Regions from separate parts of the Vreelandella arctica genome, predicted to be linked through region 2. Evidence: predicted binding sites of a transcription regulator. Region 2 holds the regulator's gene; each other region holds the start of a gene.
What was found. The regulator sigma-54, encoded in region 2, starts transcription at its own class of promoters, with help from an activator protein. The targets are predictions, from matches to a motif close to TGGCACNNNNNTTGCTNT.
Positions count from the first base shown of each region.

Region 1: glnT (type III glutamate--ammonia ligase) is a predicted target of sigma-54. The motif match lies at 3,710-3,727, and genes of this name have one in related genera.
Region 3: V8L70_RS14225 (ammonium transporter) is a predicted target of sigma-54. The motif match lies at 3,809-3,826, and genes of this name have one in related genera.
Region 4: V8L70_RS13760 (sugar phosphorylase) is a predicted target of sigma-54. The motif match lies at 4,291-4,308, and genes of this name have one in related genera.

Region 1 covers NZ_JBANSN010000024.1:36,301-43,939, reverse strand. The annotation lists gene V8L70_RS17290 (FMN-binding glutamate synthase family protein) at 1-648, opposite strand, end outside; gene V8L70_RS17285 (GltB/FmdC/FwdC-like GXGXG domain-containing protein) at 662-1,345, opposite strand; gene V8L70_RS17280 (class II glutamine amidotransferase) at 1,349-2,266, opposite strand; gene glnT (type III glutamate--ammonia ligase) at 2,324-3,658, opposite strand; gene purU (formyltetrahydrofolate deformylase) at 4,314-5,180, shown strand; gene folD (bifunctional methylenetetrahydrofolate dehydrogenase/methenyltetrahydrofolate cyclohydrolase FolD) at 5,177-6,103, shown strand; gene V8L70_RS17260 (FAD-dependent oxidoreductase) at 6,126-7,367, shown strand; gene V8L70_RS17255 (sarcosine oxidase subunit delta) at 7,384-7,639, shown strand, end outside.
Region 2 covers NZ_JBANSN010000008.1:177,517-185,155, reverse strand. The annotation lists gene pmbA (metalloprotease PmbA) at 1-512, shown strand, start outside; gene V8L70_RS09970 (HPr family phosphocarrier protein) at 548-817, opposite strand; gene rapZ (RNase adapter RapZ) at 863-1,795, opposite strand; gene V8L70_RS09960 (PTS sugar transporter subunit IIA) at 1,907-2,377, opposite strand; gene hpf (ribosome hibernation-promoting factor, HPF/YfiA family) at 2,382-2,690, opposite strand; gene V8L70_RS09950 (RNA polymerase factor sigma-54) at 2,789-4,204, opposite strand; gene lptB (LPS export ABC transporter ATP-binding protein) at 4,369-5,118, opposite strand; gene lptA (lipopolysaccharide transport periplasmic protein LptA) at 5,130-5,639, opposite strand; gene lptC (LPS export ABC transporter periplasmic protein LptC) at 5,651-6,220, opposite strand; gene V8L70_RS09930 (KdsC family phosphatase) at 6,221-6,763, opposite strand; gene V8L70_RS09925 (KpsF/GutQ family sugar-phosphate isomerase) at 6,802-7,639, opposite strand, start outside.
Region 3 covers NZ_JBANSN010000015.1:40,982-48,620, reverse strand. The annotation lists gene V8L70_RS14235 (sensor histidine kinase) at 1-988, opposite strand, end outside; gene V8L70_RS14230 (DUF1989 domain-containing protein) at 1,320-3,635, shown strand; gene V8L70_RS14225 (ammonium transporter) at 3,921-5,273, shown strand; gene V8L70_RS14220 (hypothetical protein) at 5,318-5,533, shown strand; gene V8L70_RS14215 (helix-turn-helix domain-containing protein) at 5,616-6,233, opposite strand; gene V8L70_RS14210 (ABC transporter substrate-binding protein) at 6,773-7,639, shown strand, end outside.
Region 4 covers NZ_JBANSN010000014.1:25,162-32,800, reverse strand. The annotation lists gene thiL (thiamine-phosphate kinase) at 1-192, opposite strand, end outside; gene nusB (transcription antitermination factor NusB) at 229-723, opposite strand; gene ribH (6,7-dimethyl-8-ribityllumazine synthase) at 720-1,208, opposite strand; gene ribBA (bifunctional 3,4-dihydroxy-2-butanone-4-phosphate synthase/GTP cyclohydrolase II) at 1,282-2,448, opposite strand; gene ribD (bifunctional diaminohydroxyphosphoribosylaminopyrimidine deaminase/5-amino-6-(5-phosphoribosylamino)uracil reductase RibD) at 2,504-3,670, opposite strand; gene nrdR (transcriptional regulator NrdR) at 3,667-4,128, opposite strand; gene V8L70_RS13760 (sugar phosphorylase) at 4,341-6,107, shown strand; gene V8L70_RS13755 (TlpA family protein disulfide reductase) at 6,227-7,042, shown strand; gene dsbG (thiol:disulfide interchange protein DsbG) at 7,108-7,639, shown strand, end outside.

The sequences.
Region 1 (7,639 bases), on a different contig from region 2:
AGCGATCTTGATGGCCAGGTCGTCCGGCCCGGTCCAATCAGGGTGACGGCAAGCGCTACGCTGGTCAATACCCATGGGCAGATTGCGCATCTGTGCGACGCGATCCGAGATTTTCTGCCCCAACAGCATGCCACCGCCACCTGGCTTGGCGCCTTGGCCCAGCACGATCTCAATGGCATCGGCTTTGCGCAGGTCATCAGGATTCATGCCATAACGCGACGGCAGATACTGATAGACCAGTTTAGTGGACTGGCCGCGCTCTTCGGCGGTCATACCACCGTCGCCAGTGGTCGTTGAGGTGCCCACCTCTGATGCGCCGCGTCCCAGGGCTTCTTTCGCCTGCGCCGACAAGGCTCCAAAGCTCATGCCCGCAATGGTCACCGGAGTATCAATCACGACCGGCTTCTTGGCGTAGCGAGTCCCCAAGGTAACGTCGGTACCGCACTTTTCACGATAGCCTTCCAGCGGGTAGCGCGACATGCTCGCCCCCAGAAACAGCAGATCATCAAAATGCGGAACCTTACGCTTTGCCCCCCAGCCGCGAATATCATAAATACCGGTTTCGGCGGCGCGCTGGATCTCGGCGATGACGTCTCGACCAAAGGTCGCGGACTCTCTCAGTGCCGGATTACTCTGTTTATCGGTCATGTCAGGCTCCTGATTAGTAGGCCGAGGCGTTATCGACTTTGAAGTTGTATAGCTGGCGTGCCGACCCATAGCGCTTAAAGGCAGTAGGATCTGTTTCAACCCCGGCACGCTTAAGCAGGTCGCTTACTTCATCCAAGTGCTCTTGGCGCATTTCTTTTTCAATGCAATCAGCGCCCAGGGAAGTGACCGAACCTTTGACATAGATATGTGCTTCATAAATCGAATCTCCCAGTGCTTCACCTGCATCGCCGCACACTACCAGGCATCCCGATTGCCCCATGAAGGCGCTCATTGGCCCAATATTGCCTTTGACGACGATGTCGACACCCTTCATGGAGATACCGCAGCGCGCCGACGCGTTACCGTCAACCACCAGCAGGCCGCCCTGAGCCGTGGCACCAGCTGATTGGGACGCATCGCCTTTAACATGCACCATGCCGGACATCATGTTCTCAGCGACGCCAACACCGACGTTGCCATGCACAGTGACATTGGCCTTCTGGTTCATCCCCGCGCAGTAATACCCCGCGTGGCCGTCAATATCGACGCTAATAGCATCATTTAATCCGCACGCAATATTGTGCGCCCCGTTCGGATTAGCAACGCGCCATTCACGTTCGCTGGCCGTTATGTCCGCATCGTGAAGAGCCTGGTTGAGTTCACGCAGGCTGTCGCTTGAAAGGTCGTATGTTTTCATAAGTTAGGCGGCCTCCACCTTTGCACCATCACGTTCCCACACATAGATTTTCGCCGGTTCCGGCTCCCACACCTTGGCTTCCTTGATGCCTGGCAGATCGGCTAACGCACGATACTCGGAGGCCATCGCAACGTAATCGTCGGTTTCGGCAATCACCGCAGGTTTACAGGAGATAGGGTCACGTACCACGGCAAAACCATCGCGGGTGCCAATAGTAAAGGTAAAGAAGCCATCCAGATCTTTAAGCGCACTCTTGAGGGCTTGATTGAGGGGTTCGCCCTTGGACATACGCCACGTCAAGTAGCCAGCAGCCACTTCAGAGTCGTTGTCGGTCTGAAAGCTGATGCCTTGGCGCTTAAGCTTATCGCGCAGACGGTTGTGGTTGGAAAGCGAGCCGTTATGCACCAGGCACAGATCCAGCCCGGTCGAAAACGGATGGCTGCCTTGTAACGTGACAGCGCTTTCAGTGGCCATGCGCGTGTGGCCAATCGCATGGCTGCCACGCATATTTTTAAGGTTGTAACGCGCCGCCACTTCAGTAGGAAGCCCGACACCCTTTAGAATCTCGATACTTTGTCCGGCACTCATCACCCTGACGTCTGGGATGTTTTCAGCCACCCAGCTCAGCACCTGCTTTTCTTCACTGGCCAGCTTAAGCACGGCCACGTTGGCATTCTGGAACCACGAGTCCAAGCTACCAAAGGCAGCGTTCAAGCGATCGGCCAAGGCCTGCCAATCGTAATCGGCATCGTCGCTTTGCAGCGTCAGTTTAACGCCAGCGTCGTATTCATCGCCGTAAACAGCAAAACCGGCACTGTCCGGCCCGCGATCGGTCATGGCAATAAGCATCGGCTCGAACAATTCACCCAGCCGACTTTCTAGTTCAGGTTTTTTCAGATAAAGCCCAACAATTCCACACATAGCATTACCTCGGCTTATTCGTCAGTGCATGTCTTACGTTTCGATAAGACTCAATCATTAGAAGAATTCCGCGTAGCGCTGGATTTCCCAATCGCTGACCTGGCTGCTGTATTCAGCCCACTCCTCACGCTTGACCTTGATGAACTCATCGGTAATTGCTTCCCCAAGCCCTTCACGCAGCACGGAATCTGCTTCCAGAGCGTCAACCGCCTCAGAGAGTGACTGGGGTAAAATATCGATGTTTTGTTCGCGACACTGCTCGGGCGTCAGTTCATACAAATTGATGTTTTGTGCCTTGCCGGGATCCAGTTGACGGTCAATACCATCAAGGCCAGCAGCAATAAGAGCTGCATGCACCAAATAAGGATTACAGCCAGCATCCGGCAGACGAAACTCCAAACGCCCATAAGGCACACGCACCATGGCTGAACGGTTGTTATCGCCATAGGTAATGAACACAGGTGCCCACGTTGCGCCGCTGCTGGAGCCGCCCGAGACGAGACGCTTATAAGAGTTAACCGTGGGTGCCGCGAAGGCACACAGCGCTGGCGCGTGATGCAGCAGGCCGCCAAGAAAGTGATACGCCGTGGGGGAAAGCCCCAGGTTCTGCGGGTCGCTGTCATCGCCAAAGACATTCTTGCCGTCTTGGTCGGCAATCGAGAGATGGAAGTGCATACCATTACCCGGCCGGTCGGCATGCGGTTTGGGCATAAACGAGCACACCATGCCCAGTTCATTGGCAATCTCACCAGCGGCCATGCGCACAAAGGTGAAACGGTCAGCGGACGTCAGCGCATCGCTGTAGGTATAGTTGATCTCAAATTGACCATTGGCATCTTCATGGTCGATTTGATAAATATCGAAATCAACGCTTTGCAGTGCTTCCACCAAGTGTTCCAGAAACTCTCTAGACCGCGACAAGCCTTTATAGTCGTAACAGGGCTTGGCGAGCGTATCGCTCTCGTCTACAGGCAACAGCTCTCCTGCGGCCCCACGTTTAAACAATGAAAATTCAGGCTCTAAACCGGTGTTTAGCGTCCATCCCTTATCACTTAACCGCTCTAATTGCTTAAGCAACACGACACGGCTATCAAGCAGATGAGGCTCGTCGTTGACATAGCCACAGCAGGCCATACGCGCATAGCGCGGCTGCCACGGCACCAGCGAAAGAGAGTTCAAATCCCCTTTCGCCATAAAATCAGGCCCATGCGGCTTCATACCTAGGCCGGAAACAGCGAAGCCTGCAAAACCAGCACCTTTTTCTACCACGTCCATCAAACAATTCGCCGGCACTGACTTGGTTTTAGCCGCGCCGTGAATATCAACAAATTGGGCCAGCAAGTAGCGCACATCGTTATCTTTGATAAATTTAACGGCAGCTTCTGGAGACATATTATTACCCTCGTGATAATTCCTTTCAAGAAACTATATTTCCCAAAAAGAAAAGCACTTAGTATGCCAATATCATTTGGCCGCCCTCTCCATCGCAACAAAAAAAGCATAATCGATTGTTTATAAAGAATTAAATATTTTATTGTTTGTTATCGACACCCCCTGCCGGCTCTCTTCAGCTCCATCGCTTTTATGTATCCTGCGCCGTAACAGTGCACACCATCTAAAAATCGCACCAGCAACGAACGTATAAAACACATATAAAAAATTAAACCTAAAAATAGCCATTTTCGCTGACTTAAAATCCACTCCTTAATTAACTGTTTTTTATATGAAATAAAGCAAGGTATGTACCGTTTGTCCTGGCCATGCCAGACATGGCAAGCTTCTTGCTTTACTGAAAGGAATTATTATTTCCCTAAAAGAATGAAAAGCGATGTTACGCCAATGGCCTCGCTTGGGAAAGCGGGTTTTGATGACTTGAGCAGCGTGGCCTTGATGACTGAACAAAATGGATAGAGCGCTTGGATAACCACCTCGACAAAAACACAAATATAAAGCTACTCTACTAAATAAGGATTTAATTTCTATTTTTTGGATAAAAATAACTAATTTTATCCAAATATAAATAAATTATTTTATATAGGAGAAAAAAATGAGCATTCACGATGATAACTACATTATTCGCGTCTCTTGCCCAGCGACATCCGGTATCATCTCGGCAGTGACCTCATATCTAAGCGAAAACAGATGCTATATCAGTGAACTGGCCCAATACGACGATGAAGAGCTGAAGCGCTTCTTTCTACGCGCCAAGTTTCGCTTCAACGAGGGCGCTACGCCGGACATCGAGACACTGCGCAATGATTTCGCGGGGGTGGCGCAGCCTTTCGAGATGGACTGGCAGATTCACAGTTCCTCCCAGCCCATGCGGGTCTTGCTGATGGTGAGCAAGTTTGACCATTGCCTAAGTGACTTGATGTACCGCCATGGCAAGGGTGAGCTGGACATGGAGATTACCGCCATCGTCTCCAACCACCTGGATCTTCGCCCCATGGCCGAGCGTGAGGGGATTCGCTTTGTCTACCTACCCGTCACCAAGGAGACCAAGCCACAACAGGAAGCGGCCATCATGGATATCGTCGAAGAAACCCAGACCGAACTGGTCGTGCTGGCGCGTTACATGCAGATCCTATCGGATGATTTGTGCCAGAAGCTGAGCGGACGTGCGATCAATATTCACCACTCCTTCCTACCGGGCTTCAAAGGCGCCAAGCCCTACCATCAGGCGCATGAGAGAGGCGTAAAACTGATCGGTGCTACCGCCCACTATGTCACCTCAGATCTCGACGAAGGGCCGATCATCGACCAAGAAGTTCAGCGCGTCGATCATACCTATCGCCCCCAGGATCTTGTCGCCGTTGGCCGCAACACCGAAACCATAGCCCTGTCTCGTGCGGTCAAGTATCACCTTGAGCACCGCGTCTTTCTGGATCAGAACAAGACGGTGATTTTCCAATGAGCGCAACGACCCAAGCCTCTGCGGCCCTCATCGACGGTAAAGCTTGTGCCGAGCGGGTGCTTGCCGAAGTCGCCGAAAGTGTTAAACACCTGGCGGCTGAAGGCACCACCCCCGGCTTGGCCGTTGTACTGATTGGCGAAGACCCCGCAAGCCACGTGTACGTCAGAAACAAGATTCGAAAGGCGGAAGCGGTCGGTATTCGTTCATTCGAACACCGCTTCGACACGACATTAAGTCAGGCCGAACTGCTGTCGTTGATCGACACGCTAAACAAAGACCCCGAAGTCAACGGCATTCTGGTGCAGCTACCGCTACCGGACACGATCGACGAAGAAGCCGTTATTCAGGCCATCGACCCGCTGAAAGACGTCGACGGTTTCCATCACGCCAATGTGGGTGGCCTTGTGCAGGGGAGCGATGTGCTGACGCCCTGCACCCCCAGCGGCTGTCTGCGATTGCTGCAGGAAACCTGTGGCGACCTAAGCGGCAAACATGCCGTGGTGGTGGGCCGCTCCAATATCGTTGGCAAGCCCATGGCATCGCTTCTGTTGCACGCCCATTGCTCGGTGACGCTGCTGCACTCGCGTAGCGTGAATGCCGAAACCATCGCCCGTCAGGCCGATATTGTCGTCGCCGCGGTGGGTCGCCCGAAAATGATCGATGCCAGCTGGCTCAAGCCCGGCGCGGTGGTGATCGATGTAGGGATCAGCCGCGTTGAGCAGGCAATTAATGGCGAGAATGAGGGCGAGCGCAAGACACGACTGGTCGGCGATGTGGACTTCGCAAGCGCCAGCCAAGTAGCGAAAGCCATTACGCCGGTGCCCGGCGGTGTCGGCCCCATGACGATTGCCTACTTGATGCAAAACACCGTCACAGCGACCAAGCTGCAGCACCGTCAAGCGGCCCAGCCAGCACTTACCTAATGCGATACAGGAGGGCATCTCCATGCCTTTTGGACTGCTTAAATATGGCCTGTCATCGGACTACCCCGTTGATGTGGATCTGCCGCCACCCAAGGAGCTCAAGCCCTCCTACGATGTGGTGATCATTGGTGGCGGTGGTCACGGTCTGGCCATCGCTTATTACCTGGCCAAGTATCACAACATTACTAACATCGCGGTGCTTGAGAAAGCCTATCTTGGCGGCGGCAACACGGCGCGTAACACTGCCGTGATCCGCTCCAACTATCTAACCTCGGAAGGGGTCAGGTTTTATAGCGAGTCGGTCAAGCTTTTTCAGAACCTATCCAACGAATTCGATTTCAACGTCATGTATTCGGAGCGCGGCCAGCTGACGCTAGCCCACACCGACGCCACCGTTCGCGCTTTCCGCCAGCGGGCCGAAGTCAACAAGCATTTTGGTGGGCGCACTGACATGATTGACCGCCAGCAGATTCGTGAGTTGGTTCCCTCGCTAAACCTCGACCCAGGCCACCTGCCCGTGCTTGCTGGGCTTTGGCACCGCGACGGTGCGACCGCTCGGCACGACGCCGTGGCCTGGGGTTATGCCAAGGAAGCCGCCAAGCGCGGCGTTGAAATTCATCAGCTAACGGAAGTTCGTGACCTGGTCATCGAAGGTGGGCGCATCACTGCCGTCGAGACCAAACGGGGCACCATTCAGTGTGGCTGCGCCGTTCAGGCCGTCGCCGGTCATAGCTCCTTGCTGGCCAAGCAAGCCGGTTTCCGGCTACCGATCATCAGCTATCCCCTGCAGGCGATGGTCACCCAACCCGTGAAGCCTTTTCTGGATCCGCTGGTCAGCTCTTCCGCCCTGCACTGCTACGTTCAGCAGACCAGCCGCGGTGAAGTGGTCTTCGGCGGTGGGTCAGACCCCTACCCGCTTTACAACACGCGCTCCACACTGGAAATGAAGGAAAGCTTGATTGCCAGCGGCATCGAAATGTTCCCGTTTTTAGCCAAGGCCAAGCTAATGCGCCAATGGGGTGGAATTACCGACATGACCCCCGACTACAGCCCGATCATGGGCGAGAGCCCGATCGAGAACTATTACCTCGACGCCGGTTGGGGCACCTGGGGCTTCAAAGCAACGCCCATCTGCGGCAAGACCATGGCGGAAATGGTCGCCAGCGGCGGCAAAGTGCCCGAACTGATTCAACCGTTCCGCCTGGAGCGCTTTGCCAACTTCCAGCAAGTCAATGAAATGGGCGCCACGGCGGCCAGCCACTAACGAGAGGGCAAACACAATGAAAATCATGAATTGTCCGCTCAACGGGCCACGCAACATCAGCGAATTCATCCATGGCGGGGAGCTCAAATCCATGCCGAATCCCACCACCTGTAGCGACCGTGAATGGGCAGACTACGTTTTTTACAGCGACAACACCGCGGGCGTTATCACTGAGTGGTGGATGCATGTTGCCTCCAGCTACTGGTTTCTTGCCGAGCGGCACACCGTCACCGATGACATTCTGCGCACCTTTGATCCCCAGGAAATTTTCC
Region 2 (7,639 bases):
GTACGCCGCTGTTTCCCGATTGGTTCAGCCTTGAAGAGCGGCCAATGGAAGTCGGTGCCACGGCGAGCTCGCCATTTGATGGAGAAGGGGTACAGACACGCAATAACCGCTTTATCAACCAGGGCTCTATTGCCAGCTATATGCTCTCTTCTTACAGTGCTCGGCGGCTGAGTATGCAAACCACGGGTAATGCCGGTGGGGCGCGTAATGTACGCCTAATGGCGCCGTTGCAATCCCGTGATAGCTTGCTGCAGGAGATGGGGCAGGGAATTTGGGTGACAGAACTGATGGGTCAGGGCGTCAATGGCGTGACCGGTGACTACTCCCGCGGGGCGGCGGGCTTTTGGGTGGAGAACGGTGAAGTGCAGTACCCGGTCGAAGAGTTCACCATTGCCGGTAACCTGGAGCGGATGTTCGCCGGGTTAGTGGGGATTGGCGATGACACCGATACCCGTGGCAGTGTTCACACGGGCAGTTGGTTAATTGACGCCATGACGGTGGCCGGTGACTAATCCTCAGCAACTTAAACTTTAGCAACCAGAACCGATTACTGATCTTCTTCAAAGCGGGCATCGAACAGCGCTTGAATCGCATCAAGCGCCTGTTCAGCGTCATCGCCTTCGGCGTTGATGATGAGCTCGGTACCGCAGGGTGCCGCCAGCATCAGCAACGACATAATATTGGCGGCGTCGGCGACCTGTTGCTGTTTATAAACCCTTATTTTAGCCGTATAGCGCTGGCCGCATTTGACCAGTTTTGTCGCCGCGCGGGCGTGGAGTCCGCGTTGATTGGTAAGTGTAAGTATTCTTTCTGGCACCCTGGTTCCTTTTTGCCGAGTGGTGTCATTAATGGGTAGAAGCGCTTAGGAAGTCTCTTGCCGCTCGTCAGTATGATGTGGGTTATCCAAGGCGGCATCAGGCTGCTCACTTAGCGTGTACTGCAAGCCTAGCTCCCGATGGCGCAGCTGAACTTCACCCATTCCAGGCGCCAGCCGTTTAGCCAACTGCTCAACCATATAGACCGAGCGGTGTTGTCCCCCCGTGCAGCCAATGGCAATGGTCATGTAGCTGCGCTGGCTATTTTGGTAGGCGGGCAGCCAGCGCTCAAGCCATGCCTGTATATCGTTGCTCATGGCATCGACAATCGGATAGCTGGTTAAGAAAGCGACGATGTTAGCGTCGCGGCCAGTGAATTGGCGCAGCGTTGGATCCCAGTAAGGGTTGGGCAAACAGCGAACGTCGAATACTAAATCGGCATCTAGTGGTACACCACGTTTATAACCGAATGACTCAAGCGTTAGCGTCAGTTTATCCGGCCGCTGATGTGCCACCTGGTCGGTAATGCGTCGGCGTAAGTCGTGTACCGACAACCGCGATGTGTCGATCACTAGGTCGGCTAGATCGCGAATATCCTCTAGCGTCTCCTCTTCTTTGTTGATCGCCTCTTCCAGGGTCATCTCGCTATCTCGGGTCAGCGGATGGCGTCGCCGGGTAGCGGAGTAACGTTCAAGCAGGATGCGGGCATCGGTGGTCAGGTAAATAACTTGAAAATCAATCTTACGCTGGCACAGTTCCTCTAATAACGTGGGCAGACGTTCCAGTGCGCCAGGTAAGTTACGCGCATCAATACTGACCGCCAAATGAGCGCGGTCGCCCTGATCGCGTAATTGATCCACCAACGACCCGAGCAGCATGGCGGGCAGGTTATCAATGGCGTAGTAGCCAAGATCCTCCAGCGCTTGTAAGGCGATAGATTTACCTGACCCGGAGCGGCCGCTAATGATCACCAGTTGCATAGAGTCTCGCTTTGCTTAGATCAAGCTGCATTGGGGGTGGTGGGCGAAGCATCAACTTAGCGTGTAAAATACCATTAGTTGGCTTTCACAACTTAAATTGGCGTTAACGACTTAGGACGTTGAATGCTCACGCATTTTGGCGGTAATAAGCTCAAGCAGCTCGCGCTGACTGCCTGCCTTGCGCAGCTGGTGGCGAGTATCCGCATCATTCATGATGGTCGCTACCTGGCCGAGTAGGGATAGGTGCGTGTCGTCTGCCTCTTCGGGTACAAGTAGGACAAACACCAGATCAACTGGGTCGCCATCAATGGCGTCGAAATCAATCGCTTCTGACAGTTTTAAAAAACCAGCGATAGGCGCCGAACAGTGCGGGCTGCGTGCGTGTGGGATAGCCACGCCATTGCCGATACCGGTGCTGCCTAAGCGTTCTCGACCGATTAACCGGCTAAACACTTCTTGGCTGTCCAGGCTGGGCGTATTTTGTGCGATAAAGGTGCTGAAAAATTCCAGCACCCTTTTTTTGCTGCCCCCGGGCACGTCGAACAGAACGCGTTCCGGGGGGAGTATGGTTTCCAACGTCATTGAATTAACGCACACCTGCGCCTTGGGCGCGGGCTTGTGCTTTTTCCTTATGTTTAACGAGTTGTCGATCGATTTTATCCGCTAGGGCGTCGATAGCGGCGTACATATCACTGTCGAGGGCTTCCGCATGTAAATCAGCACCTGCGGCGTGCAGTGTGCAGGCGGCCTGTTGGCGCTCTTTCTCCACTGATAAGGTGACTTGCACCGTGGTTATGTTGTCGTAATGGCGCTCTACACGTTCAAGCTTTTCGTTGACATAGTCACGCAAGGCGTCAGTCAGATCTACGTGATGACCAGTGATATTTACTTGCATTGACGTACTCCTTATCCATCGGACTGTACTTCGATTGTAACCCTTTTTGCCGCGTTGCAAAGCCCTTGTCGAGAGTTTCCCTTAATCGTTGACGAGTGCTAGCGAAGACGACGTCGTTCGCTGGACGAGAGGATGCCCATGGCTTCACGATATTTAGCCACTGTACGACGCGCTACTTGAATGCCGCCTTCATCCAGTAGCGTGACTAAGCGGCTGTCAGAAAGCGGTTTGCCCGGCGGTTCTTCCTGAATAAGTTTTTTGAGCCTGGCGCGAATAGCGGTGCTGGAGTGGCTGTCGCCATCTTGGCCGCTCACTTGGCTTGAGAAAAAGTATTTAAGTTCAAACACACCACGGGGCGTATGGATATATTTTTGCGTGGTGACCCGTGAAATCGTTGATTCGTGCATCTCCACGGCTTCTGCTATGTCAGCCAATATCAGCGGTTTCATGGCTTCTTCGCCGTGCTCTAAAAAGCCAATTTGCCGGGTGATAATTTCGCGACCCACGCGCAGCAGCGTATCGTTACGGCTGGAGAGGCTTTTGATTAGCCAGCGCGCTTCTTGGAGGTGCTCTTTAAGAAACTGGTTGTCCTGGCTTTTGTCCGCACGCTTTATCAAACTGGCATAATCGGGCTGAATGCGCAGCCGCGGCAAGGCTTCTGGGTTGAGCTCTAGGTGCCAGCCTTCGTGGTTATGGCGAACTACCAGGTCGGGCGTCACATAGCTGTCGGCGGTGTCACCGTAGGCGCTACCGGGGCGTGGGTCGAGGCTGCGTATCAGTTGAATGACATCGGTCAACTGCTCGTCGTCGAGCCCTAAGCGGCGCTTGAGTAGGCGTATGTCGTCTTTACCCAGCGCTTCAAGAAACTGGCGCACTAAGCGGCGAGCGGGGACGAGTAGCGGTGTGTCGTCCGGGAGGGCTGCGAGTTGCAGCATCAAACATTCGCGCAGATCGCGAGCAAAGATGCCGGTCGGTTCAAACTGCTGGAGTTTGAGCAGAATCGTTTCTACTTCGCGCTGGCTAAGCCCGTCAATTCCCTGGGCGCGTAGGCCTTCACGAATATCATTGAGCGGTTGGGTCAAGTAGCCGTTGGCATCCAGTGCGTCGATTAAGCTCTCTGCAACGAGCTGTTCACGAACACTGAAATCCGTCATGGCAAGCTGCCAAAGCAGGTGACCATGAAGGCTTTGTCCGGCGGCTTGGCGCTCAAAATCTGGGCCTTCACTGCTGTTGCCGCCCAGGCTGTTTGAATCTTGATAGGTATCTGACCAGTCGCTATCTACCGACAGTTCAGTGGGTATGCTCTCTGACCACTCCTCCTCTTTAGGCTCGCTGACAGCCTGTTCGCTGAATTCATCCTCTTGCTCAAGCATGGGATTGGCATCCAAGGCCTGCTGAATTTCTTGCCTCAGATCCAGCGTAGAGAGTTGTAATAGGGCAATCGCCTGCTGCAGCTGAGGAGTCATGGTCAGCTGTGTGCCAATACGCAGTTGTAGAGAAGCTTTCATGACCATCTGAGAACCACGCGTTAATCGGAAAGCTTCACCCTAGTGCGAGAGAGTATCGGTTGCAAGTGCAATAAACATGCCATTGGTAGTAAAGTTGTTGCAGAGCGCTATTTACAGAACCAAAAAATAGGTTTATGGGCAGGCAGTGATTGTAGGCGCCGCTGATCAGTTTAGAGGCGAAAATCAGCACCCAGATATACGTCTCTGACCTTCTGATTATCGAGAATGGCACTGGGTGAACCGCTGGCAATGATTTGCCCATCCCCAACGATATAGGCGATGTCGCAAATATCCAGGGTTTCACGTACGTTGTGGTCGGTAATCAGTACGCCAATATGGCGCTGCTTCAGCGCGCGAATGATGGTTTTGATCTCACCTACCGAGATGGGATCAACGCCTGCAAAAGGCTCATCGAGCAAAATAAAGGCGGGCTCAGTGGCTAGCGAGCGGGCTATTTCTACACGCCGACGCTCGCCACCCGAAAGGCTCATCCCCAGGTTGTCGCGAATATGGGTAATGTGGAAGTCTTCGAGTAGCGCTTCAAGGCGCTGTTCGCGGTCGCTACGGTTAAGCTCTTTACGGGTCTCGAGTATCGCCATAATATTATCGGCAACCGAGAGCTTGCGAAAAATAGACGCCTCTTGAGGTAGGTAGCCAATCCCTGCCGCTGCACGTTCGTGCATGGGGGCGCGGGTTAAATCCACATCGTCGATACCCACTTTGCCCGCGTCGGATTTGACTAGCCCGACAATCATATAGAACGAGGTGGTTTTACCCGCGCCGTTGGGGCCCAGTAGGCCGACAATGCTGCCTTGGCAGATCTCCAAATTGATGTCTTTAACCACTCGGCGGCGTTTGTAGCTTTTAGCCAAATGGTGGGCATAGAGGGTTTTGATCGGCGCGGTGTCAGCAGTTGCCACAGCTTTGCTCCCTATTGTTCAGGCTGAAGGGTCATACGTATGCGCTGGGGCTCGCTGCCGTCAACGTCAGAGCGTGCTTGAATCACTTCACGGTCAATAAAATACTCAAGGCGCCCGCCGGTGAACGTGTCTTCTAGCTGGATCAGCTCGGCTTGGTCAATCAGCTCTACGCGGCGCTCAGCGACGTGATAAATAATCCGTCGAGCCCAGCCTTCAGTGGGACCATCTTGGCCCTCCACTTGATGACGCAGGTAGGCGCGTTCACCGGTGGATGTCGCTTTCGATAGTTCGCCAGCCTCGTTGCGTTCGATCTCAACACGCTCGCCTCGCAACTGCATTTCGCCTTGGCGAATATCTACATCCCCGGTGTAAACGGCGGTGCCGGCCCGCTGGTCGAGATCTAAACGGTCAGCTTCCACTTCTACAGGGGCTTGTTGTGACGTTTGGGCCAGTGCCGATAACGGCATCGTGAGGGCAAAAAGAGTGGTGGAGAAAAGGGCTGTATAAATAATGGCTTTCATGGCGGCTCCTCTTAAGGTTGCGTGGCCGGGGGGTGTGTGCCGCGCACATTATCATTTAGGCGGACCTGGCTGGTGTTAAGCCACGCGTCCATACGTGAAGCGCTCATTTGCTGGGGCGGTTGCTGCAGTAATACCGGTGTTTCACTCCAAGCATGTTGATTAAGGCCATCATAATGCAATAGCTCGGTATCAAGCTGCCAGCCTTCATCCGGCGCGATCAGTCTAGCCGAGCCCGACATCAACAGTGCCTGGGTGGCCGTGTTGAGCGTGCCTACATCGGCGCTAGCCAGCCACTGACGGTTTTCACTATCATACAGTACCGCTTGAGGCTCTTCCGTCCAGGTTTCGCTTCGCTGCGGCGTATGGATAAGTCGCGGCGTTTTTAGCGACTGCAAAACGTTGCCGTTATCGCCGAACAGGGTGATCTCAGCATTTTCCAGTACGTGGCCTGGCTCTTGAGCCTGTGCGTCGGGGTCGATGCTGATGTCTTGAGGCCCGCGGGGGTCAAGCCATACCAATAGAGCCCCTAAGGCAATCACCAGTCCGGCTAGCCAGATGCGTACTTTAAAGCGTTTAACCATTTAATTGCGGCCGTGCAGGTAGGTGTCGAGCACCGCGCTCCAGTGCCCTTGAGCTTCAAGCAGCGTATCGCAGATTTCGCGCACGGCACCGTGGCCACCCAGGCGTTCGGTGGTCCAGTCGGCGTGGGTGTGCATATAATCCGGTGCGTTGGGTACGGTAATGCCGACGCCACAACGCTTAATAGCCGCAAGATCGGGGAGGTCGTCGCCACAGTAGGCCACTTGATCAAGCTCGATATCGAGGCGCTGACAGAGCCCCCGCAGGGTAACCAGCTTGTCTTCACAGCCTTGATGGACATGGTCGATACCCAGGGCGGCGGCGCGTTGACTCACCATGGGAGAGTCTCGGCCGGTTATCAGCGCAACATGAACGCCCACACGTTTGAGAAGTTTGAGCCCATGGCCATCCTGGGTGTGAAACGCTTTGATTTCGATACCATCGGCCTGAAAGTAGAGGCGGCCGTCGGTGAGAACACCGTCAACATCAAGCGCCAATAGGCGTACGCGGCGAAGTCGATCGAGTAGCGCAGCAGGTAGGGTCATAGAGCCTCCATATTAGTAAATTCTTAAATTAAGTGTAGTTAAATAACACCGCTGGCGAGCAGGTCATGCATGTGTAAGGCGCCAATAGGTCGCTGTTGTTCATCAACCACCGCCAGCGCGGTAATACGGCTCTCTTCCATGATGCGTACCGCTTCGGCCGCCAGGATGTCGGGGCCGATACGCTTGCCCGGTCGGGTCATGACATCATCCACGAGCACTTCACGCAGATTATGGAATTGATCTAACGTGCGGCGTAGGTCGCCATCGGTGTAGACCCCGGCCAATCGCCCTTCGCTATCCACCACACAGGTAAAGCCAAGCCCTTGCCGGGTAATCTCTAGTAAGGCGTCGCGCAGCGGGCTGCCCAATGCGACCTGGGGCAGGCGTGTGCCGTCGTGCATCAGATCTCTAACGCGCAGCAGCAAGCGTTTGCCTAAACTGCCGCCGGGATGGGAGAGGGCAAAATCTTCAGCGGTAAATCCACGCGCCTCTAGTAACGCCACTGCCAGCGCATCGCCTAGGGCGAGGGCGGCGGTGGTGGAGCTGGTGGGGGCGAGGTCCAGCGGGCACGCCTCACGCTCAACGCCACTGTTTAAGTGCGCATCGGCGTGTTTGGCAAGCGTGGAGTTTGGACGCCCCGTCATGCTGACTAGCGGTATGCCCAGGCGTTTAAGCAGTGGTAAGAGCGCAGTGACTTCGGCGGTTTCACCCGAGTTAGACAGCGCCAATACCACATCGGAACGGGTGATCATGCCTAAATCGCCGTGGCTGGCTTCACCAGGGTGAACGAAAAAAGCTGGTGTGCCTGTGCTGGCAAGTGTGGCCGCCAGCTTACCAGCGATATGCCCCGACTTGCCCATGCCGGTCACCACCACG
Region 3 (7,639 bases), on a different contig from region 2:
CATCGACACGCACCAGTAAGCCGCCTGGGTGCCTGGGCAAGAGCTGGATACGTACGTGGGTGGCGTGGGCGTGGCGCACGCTGTTGCTTAGGGCTTCACGCACGATCAGCAGCACTTGAATAGCGACCCGCTTGGATAAATGCCCAGGCTGAGCCCGGTTGTCTAACTCAAACACTAGGCCTGATCGCTGTTCGAACTCCTTCACGCTGCGCATGAGCTCAAGGTTCAGCGAACTATCTTCCAGGGTAACGCGGGCACTGCTAATCAACTCGCGGGTTTGCCGGTAGGCGCGCTGCGTTTGCAAGTGAATGTCAGTTGCTAGCGCCTTTAGCTCAGGCATTGGTTGACGACAGGCCTTTTCCAGACGCGAGGTGCGCAACCTGAGAAACCCCAGCTCCTGAGCAATGGTGTCATGTAGCTCCGCGGCGTATTCGCGACGCTCTTTCTCTATAGCTGCTTCGCGTTGCCGTTGGTGCGCCAGACAAATCCGCAACCCGTCCGACAGCGCTCTCCGCAGTGGCTCGATAGTCTGGGCCAAAGGCTCGTGCCCCCACCGGCCAGGTAGTAATAACCAGGCTGCGGAGTTTTCCCCCTGGGGTAGCAACCGCCTTGCATACATAGGCTGGGGCCAGGAGGGAAGTTGCAGCCATTGTTCCGTCTCGACGTACTCGGCAGACAATAGATAGTCCACCGCTGAGGCCTGCTCCTGGTCGAGGGTAACACCGGGGGGCATTATTAAGGTCAGTTGCGCCGGGGATACGCTTAAGGCAAGAGATAAGCCTACTTCGCTGGCAGCAGAATATCCCGGCGTAAGGTGGCCCTGCACCCAACCCAGAACCGCCGATAAATCGTCTGGAACATGCTCGCAGGCGGCGATGCGTAAGGTTAGCCCGTGGAGGATCTGGCTGCTCAAAAGCGGCTCAGGCGACGACGCCTTTTCAGGTTGGGCAACCCAACGTTCAATCCAACCACTAAGGCTGATGGCCATCCGCTGCCTCCCATCATCGATGTCCGCGCCTGATGCGCGTTAGACCTGCTCCTGATAGAAGCAGTTTTCATGCCATTAGAGAATAGCTACTCCTTCGTGATTACCCCTCATGGCCGATTGTGCGGCTCCCTACTGCGAGTAAAGTAATTTTATCCAAAAGAAATTTATCGTCACATGATGGCCGTCAGAGGTAGCCATGCACCATATAAGGAGTGAATGGTTACCACGACGCACCATAATGAGGAATGAGGTCGAGCATTAATGAGGCCGGCGTTGGATGAAAGATAAAACAGTGCCGGGCACATCGACACGTACAGCATGAGGTAATCCCATGGAGAGTCGGTACACTCCTACAGAGCAGGCGCTAACATCGCCTTGTCGGCGCTATCGTATCGCTGGCCAGCATGCCCTGCGCCTACAGCTATTACCGGGTGAATGCCTGAGCGTAACGACGCCAGACGGTGAGCAAGGCTGCGATGTATTGGCCCTTGATCAGTACAACCAAGCCGTGACCGCGACGCTGGGTATTGAGATGCAACCGTCGGCAGCGCTGACGCTCAGCCAGCTTGAGCAAAGCAATCGTGCCGCCGAGTGTTTGAGCACTCAATTCGATCGTTGGCAGATTGACACCGATTTGTTGGATCAGGGGGGGCATGTGCCGGGCCAGTGGCTGCCTTTGGAACTGAGTCGGCCAACGGGGAGCGCGCCGCTGACGCTTGTGCTGATAGCGCCCGGCAAGGATATGGCGGTATCCGAGCAGTCGCCAGCGACCGAGCTGAACGTGACCCACTGGCACCTACCCGACCACCCGCTAGAACTGCCTGAACCGCTGGCCGAGCCTATTAACGAGATTCATATACCCCACAGCAGCGCGCGCCCTTACCAAGTTAAGGCGGGCGAGTGGATTCAGATTATCGACGTGGCCGGCAAGCAGAGTTCTGATTTTATCGCCTTCGATAAAGCCGCCCTGGATCAGGGGGAGGAGCTGACGTTGGATGCGGCGGCTACGCGCACACTAGCCGCTAGCGCGATGCCACAGCCCGGTCTGTTTTCACGTTTCGCCGATCAGCGTCTCCAGCCAATGCTGGAGGTCGTACAGGATACGGTCGGACGTCACGACAGTTTTATGCTGGCCTGTACACCCAAATTCTACGAAGACAGCGGCTATTTCGGCCACATCAGTTGTACCGAGAATTTCAACCGCGAACTAGCGGCTTATAAGGTTGCGCCGAGGGCGGGTTGGCCGGCCATTAATTTTTTCTTCAATACCCAGGTCGAGCCCTGCGGCACCCTGACGGCAGATGAACCCTGGTCGCGTCCTGGCGACTATGTGCTGTTGCGCGCCCAACGTGACCTGGTCTGCGCCTCATCCGCTTGCCCGGACGACATTGACCCAGCCAACGGATGGACGCCCACCGACATACATGTGCGCATCTACGCAGCCGAGCATGAATTCCCCCGCGCTATTGCTAATCGGACCACTCCAGAGGAATTGCCACGCATGACACTGCAAACCGCCTTTCATCGCCGAACATCGGCCCTGACCAAGCGTTTCGTTGAGTATCGCGGCTATTGGTTACCCAGAGAGTTTGAAGGTTGGGGGCGTCGTGCCGAATACCTGGCTTGCCGCGAGCGGGTCGCGGTCATGGATTTAACGCCGCTGCGTAAGTTTGAAGTCGTGGGGCCGGATGCTGAACGCCTGTTACAGTACGCTCTGACCCGCAACGTGCGACGTCTGTCGGTGGGTGAAATCGCGTACTCAGCCGCTTGCCATGAAACCGGCGGTATGCTCGACGATGGCACGCTATTTCGGATGGGCGAGCAAGCCTTTCGGTGGATATGCGGGGATGCTTACAGCGGTATCTGGTTACGCGAGTTGGCGACCCGCCAGGGGTACAAGGTGAGCGTTCGGGAATCCACCCAGCAACTGCATAATCTTGCCATCCAGGGGCCGCACAGCCGTGAGTTACTTAGCCAGCTGGTGTGGAACGCCGAGACTCAACCCTGCGTGGCACAGCTTGGTTGGTTCCACTTTATGATCGGCCGATTGGGTGGCGCGGAGGGCGTACCGCTCATGGTATCCAGAACCGGCTACACCGGAGAACTGGGTTTTGAAGTCTGGTGCCATCCCGACCATGGCGAACGCCTTTGGGATGCAGTCTGGGAGGCTGGGCTACCCTATGGGCTGGCGCCTCTTGGCCTGGATGCACTCGATATGTTGCGTATCGAAGCGGGGCTGGTCTTCGCCGAGCATGAATTCTGCCCGGAAACCAACCCTTTCGAGGCCGGGATCGGTTTCACAGTACCCATGAAAACCAAAGAAGAGGATTTTGTCGGCCGTGACGCCATGGCGCGGCAGGCGCCCGAAAGTCGTCACAAGTTGATGGGGCTGGTCATCGATAGCACCGAGCTGGTAAGTCATGGCGATCAAGTCTTTCAGGGACGCTTCCCGGTCGGCGTGGTGACCAGTGCGACGCAGTCGCCACTGCTAAAACAATCGATTGCGCTTTGCCGTCTGGCGCCCGATTTTGCCACGCCCGGCACCCTGCTGGAAGTGGGCCGCCTTGATGGTCAGCAGAAACGTTTCTCCGCCGAAGTCGTTACCTTGCCGTTCTATGACAAGGAGCGTACCCGCGTACGCAGTTGAGCGCTATTGAAGTGCATTGATTGCGTATAACGCATCAATACTATGCCGAGGAATAATGAGAAGTGCCGATGTGTTTTTATATTTAAAAAGAGCATTTTAAAGCATGGTATTTATTTTTAATAAAACATCATATTAAAGAGTAACTTTTGTGCTCTTTCCAAGATGTAATTCTTTGGCATAAATATTGCTTTTATTTTAATGAAAGTATCTTTCCCAGCAAAAATTATCTGGTTAATAGAAGGCCAGGCCACTTTCATGGCCATACTTCATTAAGAGGGGAACAACATGACGACTGATGAGCTACAAAGCATCTTCGAGATGCATCAGGCAATGAACATAGAAGTGTTTTACTGGTGGTGTATCGCCATCATGTTCATGATTCACGCAGGCTTTTTAGCCTACGAAATAGGTGCTTCACGTACCAAGAATGCGCTGGCATCGGGAATGAAAAACATCCTAACGCTGGCCTCGGTTATCCCCGCTTTCTATTTCGTCGGCTGGTGGGTCTACAACGCTTTTCCTAATGGTCTGATCCCCATTGAGGCGTCAGCCGCGCTGCCCTGGAGTGCAAGTATGCGTCCCGATGTCAACGACATGGGCACAGGCATCTTCTTTGCAGCTTTCGCACTTTTTGGCGCCACCACTGGCTCGATTCTTTCCGGGGCGGTTATTGAGCGCATCCGTCTGAGTGCTTTTCTTATCTTGGCAGTGATCCTGGGGGCAGGTGTGTGGATACTCGCTGGCGCTTGGGGGTGGCATCCGAACGGCTGGCTGTTGACCAAATTCGGTTACCACGATGTGGGCGCTGCGGGCGTGGTGCATGCGGTAGCGGGCTTCTTCGCCCTCGGTGTGGTGATGAATCTGGGCGCTAGAATTGGCAAGTATAAGAACGGCAAGCCCCAGGCGATTCCACCGCACAACATGCCTATGTCGCTGCTCGGCCTAATGATGATCATCGTCGGCTTCTTTGGCTTTCTCGGCGGCTGTATCATCTTCAACACTGGCGACATAGGCTGGACAACTATTTACGGTAACCAGACTAACCTCTCTGCTTTTGCTTTTAACACCGTCATGGGCTTCGCTGGTGGTGTAATCGGTGCTTATCTGGTGTCTCGCGACCCCTTCTGGACCATGTCTGGGGGGCTGGGCGGTATTATCACGGTTGCTGCCGGTTTGGATCTTTACAACCCCGGCCTGGCTTTCGTTCTGGCAGCCAGTGGCGGCGCCTTGATGGCTAAAGTAGGCAACTTTCTTGAACAGCGTGGCCTGGACGATTCTGTTGGCGCGTTCGCGGTTCATGGCTTTTGCGGTTTCTACGGCGTGGTGCTCGTCGGTATTTTCGCAGCAGGATTCGCGAATGTAGATGGAATACCGGATGTTTCCTTCACTGGCCAGTTGATGGGTGCCATTGTCATGGCCTTGACCGGTTTTATTCCTGGCTGGGGCATTTCTTATGCGTTGAAAAAGTTCAACATCCTGCGTGTGCCACCACATGCTGAAGCGCTTGGCCTGGATTTGGTGGAAATATCCGCTAGACCCTATCCTGAAAGTGAACCCGTCAACAGCAATTCGCCCTTGGGTACTCGTTCAGGGTTTAGCACGACTGCCCCTATGGCGAAAAGACCCGATATCAGTTGATACCGCTAACGCTAAATGCAAGACAGCGTTATTGCGCCAATAAAATGATCAACGCCGAAACGCCAAAGCGTTCAGGAGAGAAAACAATGGAAACCAATGTCGATGTGCCAAGCGCAGTCAACTACCTGCTATTTTTCAGCCACCCAGTCGCCATCGCTGTTAGCCTGGTAATCGGAGTGGGGCTTTGTATTTTATTAACTGTGAGCATTATAAAACACGAAAATGCAGCGTTTGAAAAGCACGAGTCCACGCAGGAATAATTAGAACCATAAAAACCGGTGCAAAATGCACCGGTTTTTATGTCCCAAGAGTCACAACGAGTACCGATAGTTTAAGTAATGATTACCCTTGATCTTCATGGCCGTAATGAATAATCGAGAGCAGTTTGATGGGAACCTCTAACAGCTGTTCCGGGCCATGCGGCACGGCGGCATCGAAAGCCAGGCTATCGCCCTGGTTCATTTCGTAAAAACTTTTGCCATGGCGATAAATGAGCTTCCCTTCGAGCAAATAGATGAACTCGTGTCCTGCGTGACAAAAGTTGGGGAAGACCTCGCTAGCATCGTCCATTGTAATCAGAAAAGGCTCGTAGCGCTTATTGGGGCCCTGGCGGTAACTGAGAAGCTGATAAGTGTGACCGACTTCGGTACCCGTACGCACTACTTCCATACCCTCGCCGGCTTTTACGTGCTGTGCGCCGCGTCCTCCGATATCGAAATCGCTAAACAACTTGGATATCGGCAGGTCGATGGCGTTGCAGAGTCGGCTTAGTGTTTCCAGGCTGGTCGAGACCTGTGCATTTTCGACCTTGCTGATCATGCCTTGGCTGAGATCCGCTATGCGTGCGACATCTGATATTTTGTAGCCCTGTGAAATCCTCTTATTTTTCAATGCCCTGGCGATATGCTGTTCCAGGCTGAGACGGGTGTTCTGTTTGTCAGTGGTTATCTTTTCGTTCATAGCATGGTGGCTCAAGTTCCGGCAGGCTAGGCGCCAATTTTTATCTGGAAATAACACAATACTGGTATGAAACCATAAGCGGCTAAGCAAAGCATAGCCGTTTTGTGGTTGGCCGCTTACGTGCGAGGTTTGATCATGATGCTTAGCCTAGCAATTAGCATGAGTACATTACCGCCTCGCACTGCCTGGTGAGTGTCTAGTCATTATTTGAAGTAAAGTAAGAGAGAAGTCGAAAGTAATTTTTAAATACAAACTCTATTATTTACTGAGGGGGGTAGGCATTGTTATGCATGACCTATTTTAGTTAATAGACAACCCAGGATGCACTAAAAAGGTAAAAGTAGAAATAATGATAAATTGGTAAAGTTATGAAAACTATTTTATTTATTAATCTGGCACGTTAAATGCTTAAAATTTTTTTGTGAATACTGGATTTTAACCTATAAATAAAATCAATCATTCACATGTGAAATAGGCTGAAGATTCTTAAAACCAATATCAAGCCAATGAAAATCATCTAACTAAATGAAAGGGATAACATGAATAAAGTTAACCATTATCTTGTCAGCGTATCCATTGCTACACTTTCAGTTTCGGCCTTCGCAGTCGAAAGCAGCGACCCAATCATCATCCCCACCCATAACTGGTCTAGCCAAATCGTGATGAGCCATATCGTCGGCGGCATTTACGAAAATATGGGTTATACGGTTGATTACGTCTCTACAGATAGCCAAGCAGTGTATGAGGCCATTCGTCTCGGCGATGCAACCCTTGAGGTGGAAGTTTGGGAGGGTGCATTTGGTGTTGCATTCGAAGAGGCCAAATCCAAAGGCGGTATTGTTGATGCAGGGGATCATTCCGCCGTTACACGCGAAGATTGGTGGTATCCAGCTTATGTTGAAGACATCTGTCCAGGCCTGCCGGACTGGGAGGCACTGAATGCCTGTGCAGAAGAATTCTCTGTGCCGGAAACCGCGCCCAAAGGCCGCTTTCTTGGGGGGCCAGTGGACTGGCTTAAACATGACGCCGAAAGGATTGATGCATTAGAAATGGATTTCGTCGTCATTAATGCGGGGTCTGCCGCTGCGCTCTGGGCCGAGTTGTCTGCCGCTGAGAAGCGTGGTCAGCCGGTAGTGCTGTTCAATTGGACGCCAAATTTTATTGAGGCGCTCTATCCTGGTAGCTTCGTAGAATTCCCGGAGTATTTTGAGGGCTGTAAAGAGGATGCCTCGCTCGGGCTGAACCCCCTCAAGAGCTATGACTGTGGCAATCCGGCTGATGGTTACCTCAAAAAAGCCGCTTGGGATGGTATGGCTGATAAATGGCCTAAAGCCTATGCAACGTTAACCAACATCGAATTCAGCAATATGCAAATAGCTGAGATGGCCAAGATGGTTGACATTGAT
Region 4 (7,639 bases), on a different contig from region 2:
GAACGCTGGCGCTTCGCGAGGAAAGTGAACATCCACCACCGAGGTATCAACACTCACGGCCAATTGTTGGCCCGCTTGCGGCATCAATAGCGTGGCGTCGTCTCCACATCCTAGTGTGACGCCATTTGACGCGGTCGACGCCTCCTGCGACGACATGAAATAGCGTCGGATCAAATCAAATTCGGCAAGCACAAAGGCCCCTTAAACGCATTGTCATGACGCTCGCGTTCAGAGACGGCGAGCGCTGACCTCGGCACTACGCAGGCGAATCGCTAGCTTGTCTAGAATGCCGTTCACGTATTTATGGCCGTCGGTGGCGCCAAATGACTTAGCCAGCTCAACGCCTTCGTTAATCACTACACGATAGGGTACTTCCATTCGCCGGGATAGCTCATAAGCGCCTAAGCGAAGAATCGCCAGTTCGACGGCATCGAGATCTTCCAGACGGCGATCTAGCAACGGGGAGATTTCACGATCCAGTTCCGCCTTAAAACGAACGGTGTTATGCAGCAATTCGTGAAACAGCGCTTTGTCGGCGATCTCCATCACCTTGACCCAATTTTCGTGGTCTTCCAGGTCGTCATCGGCCACCTGGCTACGAAACTCGGCTTCAATGGTAGTGATGGATTTACCCGTCATTTGCCACTGATAAAGCCCCTGCACGGTTAACTCACGCGCCGCGTGGCGGCCTTGCTGAGCAGCAGAGGGTTTACGCTCGCTCATTGGGTATCTCCTAACGGCAGCGCGCGTAGCAGTGAGACCATTTCCATGGCGGCCATGGCCGCTTCGGTGCCTTTATTACCGGCTTTGGTGCCCGCACGCTCAATCGCTTGTTCGATCGACTCAACGGTTAATACGCCGTTAGCCACCGGAGTATCAAACTCAAGTTGCAAGTGATTAATCGCTGTGTTGCAGCCGCCCGCTACGTATTCAAAGTGCGGCGTTCCTCCGCGAATCACCGCGCCCAGCGCGATGACGGCGTCAGGCTTCATCACCTTCAGCACGCGCTTGACCGCTAACGGCAGTTCCCAGGCACCCGGCACGTGAACAATATGGATATGCTCAGCATCGACGCCATGACGCGTCAAACTGTCGACCGCCCCTTCCACCAGGCTATCCACCACGTGATGGTTAAAACGTCCGACCACGATGACATAATGTCCATCGACGTCAACAAAAGTACCTTCAACTTGAGAAAGGGAGTTCATCAATTTATTCCTGCTGCTTAGTACTGCTAGATTAGTACTGCGAGATTAGTCCTGCTGGAGTGATCCTGCTGGATCAGTCCTGCTGAAAGGTTGGCTCATCCGCCGTGTCATTAGGCCCCAGACGCTCAACGACTTCGAGATCAAAGCCGGATAGCGCGGAGAACTTCCACGGTGAACTCAATAATCGCATTTTACCCACGCCTAAATAGCGCAGAATCTGCGAGCCGGTGCCAATGGTTAAATAGTTGCCAGCGCCGTCAGAATCACTGGTACGCGGCTGGCGAACGCGATCCAAAAAGATATCCAGTTGATCTTTTAAATCCTGATGGGGGCGACCGTCATCAATCAACACAAACACCCCTGCGTTTGAACTGGCAATCTCCTCCAGCGCCCGGTGGGCATCCCAGCGGCACTGGTCGCCTTTCATCAGGCCCATTACATCGCGCAGCGTATCGGTAAGATGCACGCGAACCGTGGTGGACTCCTCTGGGGTGGGCTGACCGTTCACCAGCGCTAAATGGTGAGCGCCCTGAATGCGATCACGGAAAACGTGCAGCGTCAGTTCGCCATGGGCCGTCATTACCGTTGAGGCTTCCAGGTGATCAATAGTCTGCTCGTTGACGATGCGGTAGTGAATCAAATCCGCAATGGTGCCCATTTTAATGTCGTGCTCTTGGGCAAACGCTTCAAGTTCTGGGCGGCGCGCCATACTGCCGTCGTCGTTCATGATCTCGCAGATCACACCACTGGGATCACAGCCCGCCAGTGCGGCCAAATCACACGCTGCTTCGGTATGCCCCGCACGGCGAAGCACGCCGCCGGGCTCTGCCATCAACGGGAAAATATGCCCCGGCTGAACGATATCAGAGGGCTTGGCATGGGGCGCCACTGCCGCTTGAACCGTGCGCGCGCGATCCGCGGCTGAAATACCGGTGGTAACGCCTTCAGTCGCTTCAATCGAGAGCGTAAATTTGGTGCCAAAGCCGGAGCCATTGTCACGCACCATGAGCGGCAAATTAAGCTGCTCACAACGGGCACGGGTCATCGGCATACAGATAAGACCACGGGCGAAACGGGCCATGAAGTTGATATGCTCGGCCTGCACTTTTTCGGCGGCCATGATGATATCACCTTCGTTTTCGCGATCCTCATCGTCCATGAGAATCACCATTTTGCCCTGGCGGATATCTTCCACCAGCTCGGCGATAGGGGCTAAGCCTCTAGAGGAGGAGTGCGCCATGGAATCTCCAAAAAGTTGTCGCGAAAGGTTGTCGCGTAAGCTGCGATTTTGCGCGTCAGGGTACCTTGGTATCGCCAGTTGCGCTAGTCGCCTGAGGGGAGGCGATAATGCGCCAATCGCGCCCCACCGCCCGCATATCATGAATCGTTAAACGCCGCTGATCCGCCATGCGCGAGATCCCTGGCAGCGCAAACAGCGGTCTGGCTTCGCCACCTAACAGCGTGGGGGCGACAAACAGCTGCAGCTCATCGACCAGTTCTGCATCCAGCATGGCGCCCGCTAAGGTCGCACCAGTTTCTACCAGCAGCTCATTAACCTGTTCACTCTCGGCTAACCAATTCAGCAACAAGGCTAAATCAATGCGGCCATCATTACCGGCAGGCAACACATGCACCTCGGCACCTGCTTTGATTAATCGTTCGCGCTTTTCTGCCATGTGATCAGGCGTGGTTATTACCAAGGTGCGCCCCGGTTCGCTTAAACAGGCGGCCGCCAAGGGCAAGCGTAAATGGGTATCTACTATCACTCGTAGCGGTTGGCGCTGTACCACCTCATCGGCATTGGCAAGCTGAAGCTGCTCAGCACGAAGGGTAAGCCGCGAATCGTCCATAATAATCGATTCGACGCCGCTTAAGATGGCACTGGAGCGCGCCCTCAGCCGCTGTACCTGAGTACGCGCCTCGGGCCCGGTAATCCACTGGGACTCGCCTGACCCCATGGCGGTACGGCCGTCCAGACTCATCGCCATTTTCAACCGTACAAAGGGCTTATGAGTCGACATCCGGGCGATAAAACCAGGATTCAGTGCGCGAGCGTCGCTCTCAAGCAACCCGACCGCCACCTCAATACCCGCCTCTTCCAGCAATTGAATACCGCGACCGCTGACCTGGGGGTTAGGGTCCACCATCGCGATCACGACTCGCGCCACGCTAGCTGCCTTCAATGCTACCGCGCAGGGCCCGGTGCGTCCGGTGTGGGAGCATGGCTCCAGAGTGACATAAGCGGTCGCCCCCCGGGCCAGCTCACCCGCGGCGTTCAAAGCGTGAACTTCCGCATGGGGTTCGCCAGCACGCAAGTGAAAGCCCTCTCCGACGATCTGCTCATCGCGGACAATGACGCAGCCTACCCGCGGGTTAGGGTCGGTAGTGTAAAGGCCTTTGCGCGCCAGCTGCAGGGCACGAGCCATATAACGGTGATCCGCTTGGCTAAATGCAGCACTCATTTTGAAGGCTCTTGAGAAAGCCGATCAATCTCAGCGCGAAATTCGTCCAAATCCTGAAACTTGCGGTACACCGAGGCAAAGCGGATGTAAGCCACATGATCGAGGGTTTTAAGCGCCTGCATCACCGATTCACCAATATCACGGGCGTTAATTTCACGGTCGCCCCGCGCGCGAAGGGTTTGACGTATGCGCTCAACGGCCGCTTCAATGGCTTCCGCGCTGACCGGGCGTTTTTCAAGCGCACGCAGCATGCCCGCCCGGAGCTTGGCTTCATTAAAACTTTCCCGTGAACCGTCTGACTTCACCACCCGAGGCATTACTAGTTCAGCGGTTTCGTAAGTAGTAAAGCGCTCCTGACAGCTCGCACACTGGCGACGGCGGCGCACTTGATCGCCATCGGCTACCAATCGCGAATCGGTCACTCGAGTATCGTTTGCACCACAAAAAGGGCAATGCATAGCGGTCAACCTGTTGTCAGCTCGTGCTGGCGTGCCGCACGAGTTAGCGTGTTATAACCTGTCAATGGATATGCTATTAATGGCGTTTAAACCGATATTAGCTGGCTTAAGCTAATAGTTTTTAGGGTTTAAACGCGCTATCAACCTCGCATTGTAACGATTTGGCACACAAGCTGCAGCGTTTGTGGCAGATTGTTTATCAGGAGCCATCCATGCCCCCCTTTGAGCAGACCGTTCACGGCTACCTCAGCCACCTATACGGGCCTCGCGCTGGCGAAGTGCAGCGCCGCTTAAATCAGCATCTTGAGCACTTTCTGTCGCTTGCCCCGTTTTCATCCGCCCCCGGCGATGCGCCGTCTAAAAACGCACCTTCATGGAGCGAAAAAGATCAGTGGGTGATCAGCTATGGCGACTCCATTATAGAAGAGGGGGTGCCACCACTGGCTGTGCTTAGCGACTTTCTTCAAGCACGGCTGGGTGATCGCATAAGTGGTGTACACGTGCTGCCCTTCTTCCCGTGGAGTAGCGACGACGGTTTCTCAGTCATCCACTATCGAGAAGTAAACAGTGAGCTTGGTGACTGGTCGCATATCCGCGAGCTCGCCGGTCATTACGATCTTATGGCCGATTTGGTGCTCAATCATGTTTCCAGAGAGTCGCTCTGGTTTGTGGATTACCTGAGCGGCAGCCTGCCAGGCCGCGACTACTTTATCGAAGTAGATCCTGACACCGATGTCTCCCAGGTAGTTCGCCCCCGCAGCAACCCGTTGCTGGTTCCTATTTCAACCCGGCGCGGCACTCGTTACCTATGGGCAACGTTCTCCGAAGACCAGCTCGACCTAAACTTTGAAAACCCGGATGTACTGCTAGAATTTGTAGGCATTCTGCTTTTCTACCTGGAGCAGGGTACGCGAATTGTGCGCTTAGATGCAGTGGCTTTCTTATGGAAGCGGTTGGGCACCTCCTCTATTCACCTGCCGGAAACCCACACCGTGGTGCGTTTGCTTCGCGCGATTGTTGATCATGTCGCCCCCGGCACTCTGCTGATTACCGAAACCAATGTGCCGCACCAAGAGAACATCAGCTATTTCGGGCTTGAGCGAATCCCCCAAGGCCCGCCTGATGAAGCGCATATGGTGTATCAATTTGCCCTACCGCCCCTGCTGTTACATACCCTAACCCGTGGCGAAGCCAGCACTATGCAAACCTGGCTGGCTAGTTTGCCTGTGCTACCCGACCACTGCACTTACCTGAACTTTACTGCCAGCCACGACGGCATTGGGGTGCGCCCGCTGGAAGGATTACTGCCTGATCACGAGCGCGATGCACTGCTGGAACTAATGCACAAATTTGGCGGCTTTGTCAGCATGCGCAGCAACCCAGACGGCAGCGACACGCCCTACGAGATCAACATCACCTGGTTTGAAGCCATGCGTGGCACCCGCCGTGGCCCGGATCCATGGCAAATAGCCCGCTTCCTGTGCAGCCAAGCAATCATGCTTAGCCTTCAGGGAATTCCAGCGCTCTATATTCATACGCTGACCGGCACACTCAACGATGTAGAAGGCGTTGAGCGCAGTGGTCGCTTGCGCTCGATCAATCGGCGGCGCTGGCAGCGTAGCGAGCTGGACCTGCTACTGGATAGCCCTTCAACGCCTACCCACGATGTTTTTAACGCCTTAAACCGGCTACTGGATCAGCGCCGTCAAGAGCCCTGCTTCCACCCGACGGCTGCCCAGCGGGTGTTGGAATCGCCACCCGAATTGCTGGCGGTGGAACGCGGCCCACTGCATGACGGGCGTCGCTTGCTAGCGCTGTATAACGTCACTGATCTGCCGCTTCCTTTAGAGAACGTGGGTGAGGCGGTAAACCAAGCGCTGGATCAACACGCATGGCAAGCGCTTGACCCTGCTAATCCCTGGGTGGCTGAAGGTGCCCTTCCGCCTTATGCGGTGCGCTGGTTGGTGGCCACCCGTTAGCCGCGGCGCCTCGCTCGCCTGTTGCGACATAACGCCCCAGGGGCAACTAACATAATCCTTAAATAATCTAGTGCTGCGATGATGCCAGTCCAAGATTACATGAAGGATCGTTATTGGTTATGTTGCAGCAAAGCATCGCCCTTGGCCCGATGGGCTTTAGTATTCACCAGCTATTGATCGGCCTGGCCTTTTTATTGGCACTGCTGGCTGGCGCACTGTTGGGAAGGCGCCATCGGGTAGCCGTCAGCGATACGCTGTTTACCCTGCTGCTGGTTGCCCTTGTCGGCGCGCGCCTGGTTTTCGTCCTGCGTTACTGGGGAGAATACGAGGGGCTACTTGGCCGTCTGGATATTCGAGATGGCGGGTTTGATATCGTCGGTGGCCTTGTCGCGGCACTGGCGTACGCCGGCTGGACACTGTGGCGCTCCCCCCGCCAGCGAGTGCCACTTTCCGGCGCCCTACTGGCGGGCGGCCTTGTCTGGGGGTTGACCGCCGCTAGCGCCACCATGATAGAGCATCAATCCCGGCCGTTGCCGGAGGTGGCGCTGACTACCCGTTCAGGCGAGCCAATCGACCTTCCCCAACTGTCACGCTCGACCCAGCAACCCATGGTGGTCAATTTGTGGGCCAGCTGGTGTCCGCCCTGTATCCGTGAAATGCCGGTGTTTGAGCAAGCACAGAATAATGAACCCGGCATCACCTTTGTGTTCGTTAACCAAGGGGAGTCGCTCGGCCAGATTGACGCTTTCATGGATGAGTACGGTTTTTCTCTCGATAACGTGTGGCAAGATCCACGCAATGCCGTTGGCCAGGCTACCGGCGCCAACGCGATGCCTACCACACTTTACTATGATGCCGACGGCCAACTCGTTAGCTCCCATTTTGGCGAGCTTTCCAGCGCCACCCTGCAGCAAGGATTGGAGCGTTTACGCTGATTGCTGCATGAACCGACCACCTTTTTCGCCTGGCTAACGTCATCTCACACAAACAGGATGTTGCAATGCGCTTGAACCACTACACCACTCTCAGCAGTTTTCTTCTCCTGGCAGGGCTGGGAGGAGTATCCACAGGTTACGCCGATGAACTCCCTGCCCCAGTGCAGGCACTGGCCGACCAGGGCCTGGAAATTCATGGCCAGTTTGACGCCCCTGGCGGTTTGCGCGGCTACGGCGCCAGCGTTCAGGGGCAGGACATGGCCATTTACCTGACCCCGGATGGCGAGCACGCAGTGGTGGGAACACTGATGGATAGCGAAGGTAACGACCTCACTGAGGCACAACTGGACGAGCACGTACGTGCGCCTTTAGAAGCACAGACCTGGCAGCTTCTGAGCGAAAGTCATTGGATTCAGGATGGTGACGTGGATGCCCCTCGTGTGATTTACACCTTCACGGACGCCAACTGCCCCTATTGCCGTCAGCTATGGCAAGACGTTCGCCCCTGGGTAGAGGCCGGTGAAGTGCAGTTGCGCCATATCATGGTGGGTATTTTAGCGCCCGACAGCCCTGGCAAGGCCGCCGCCATACTCGGAG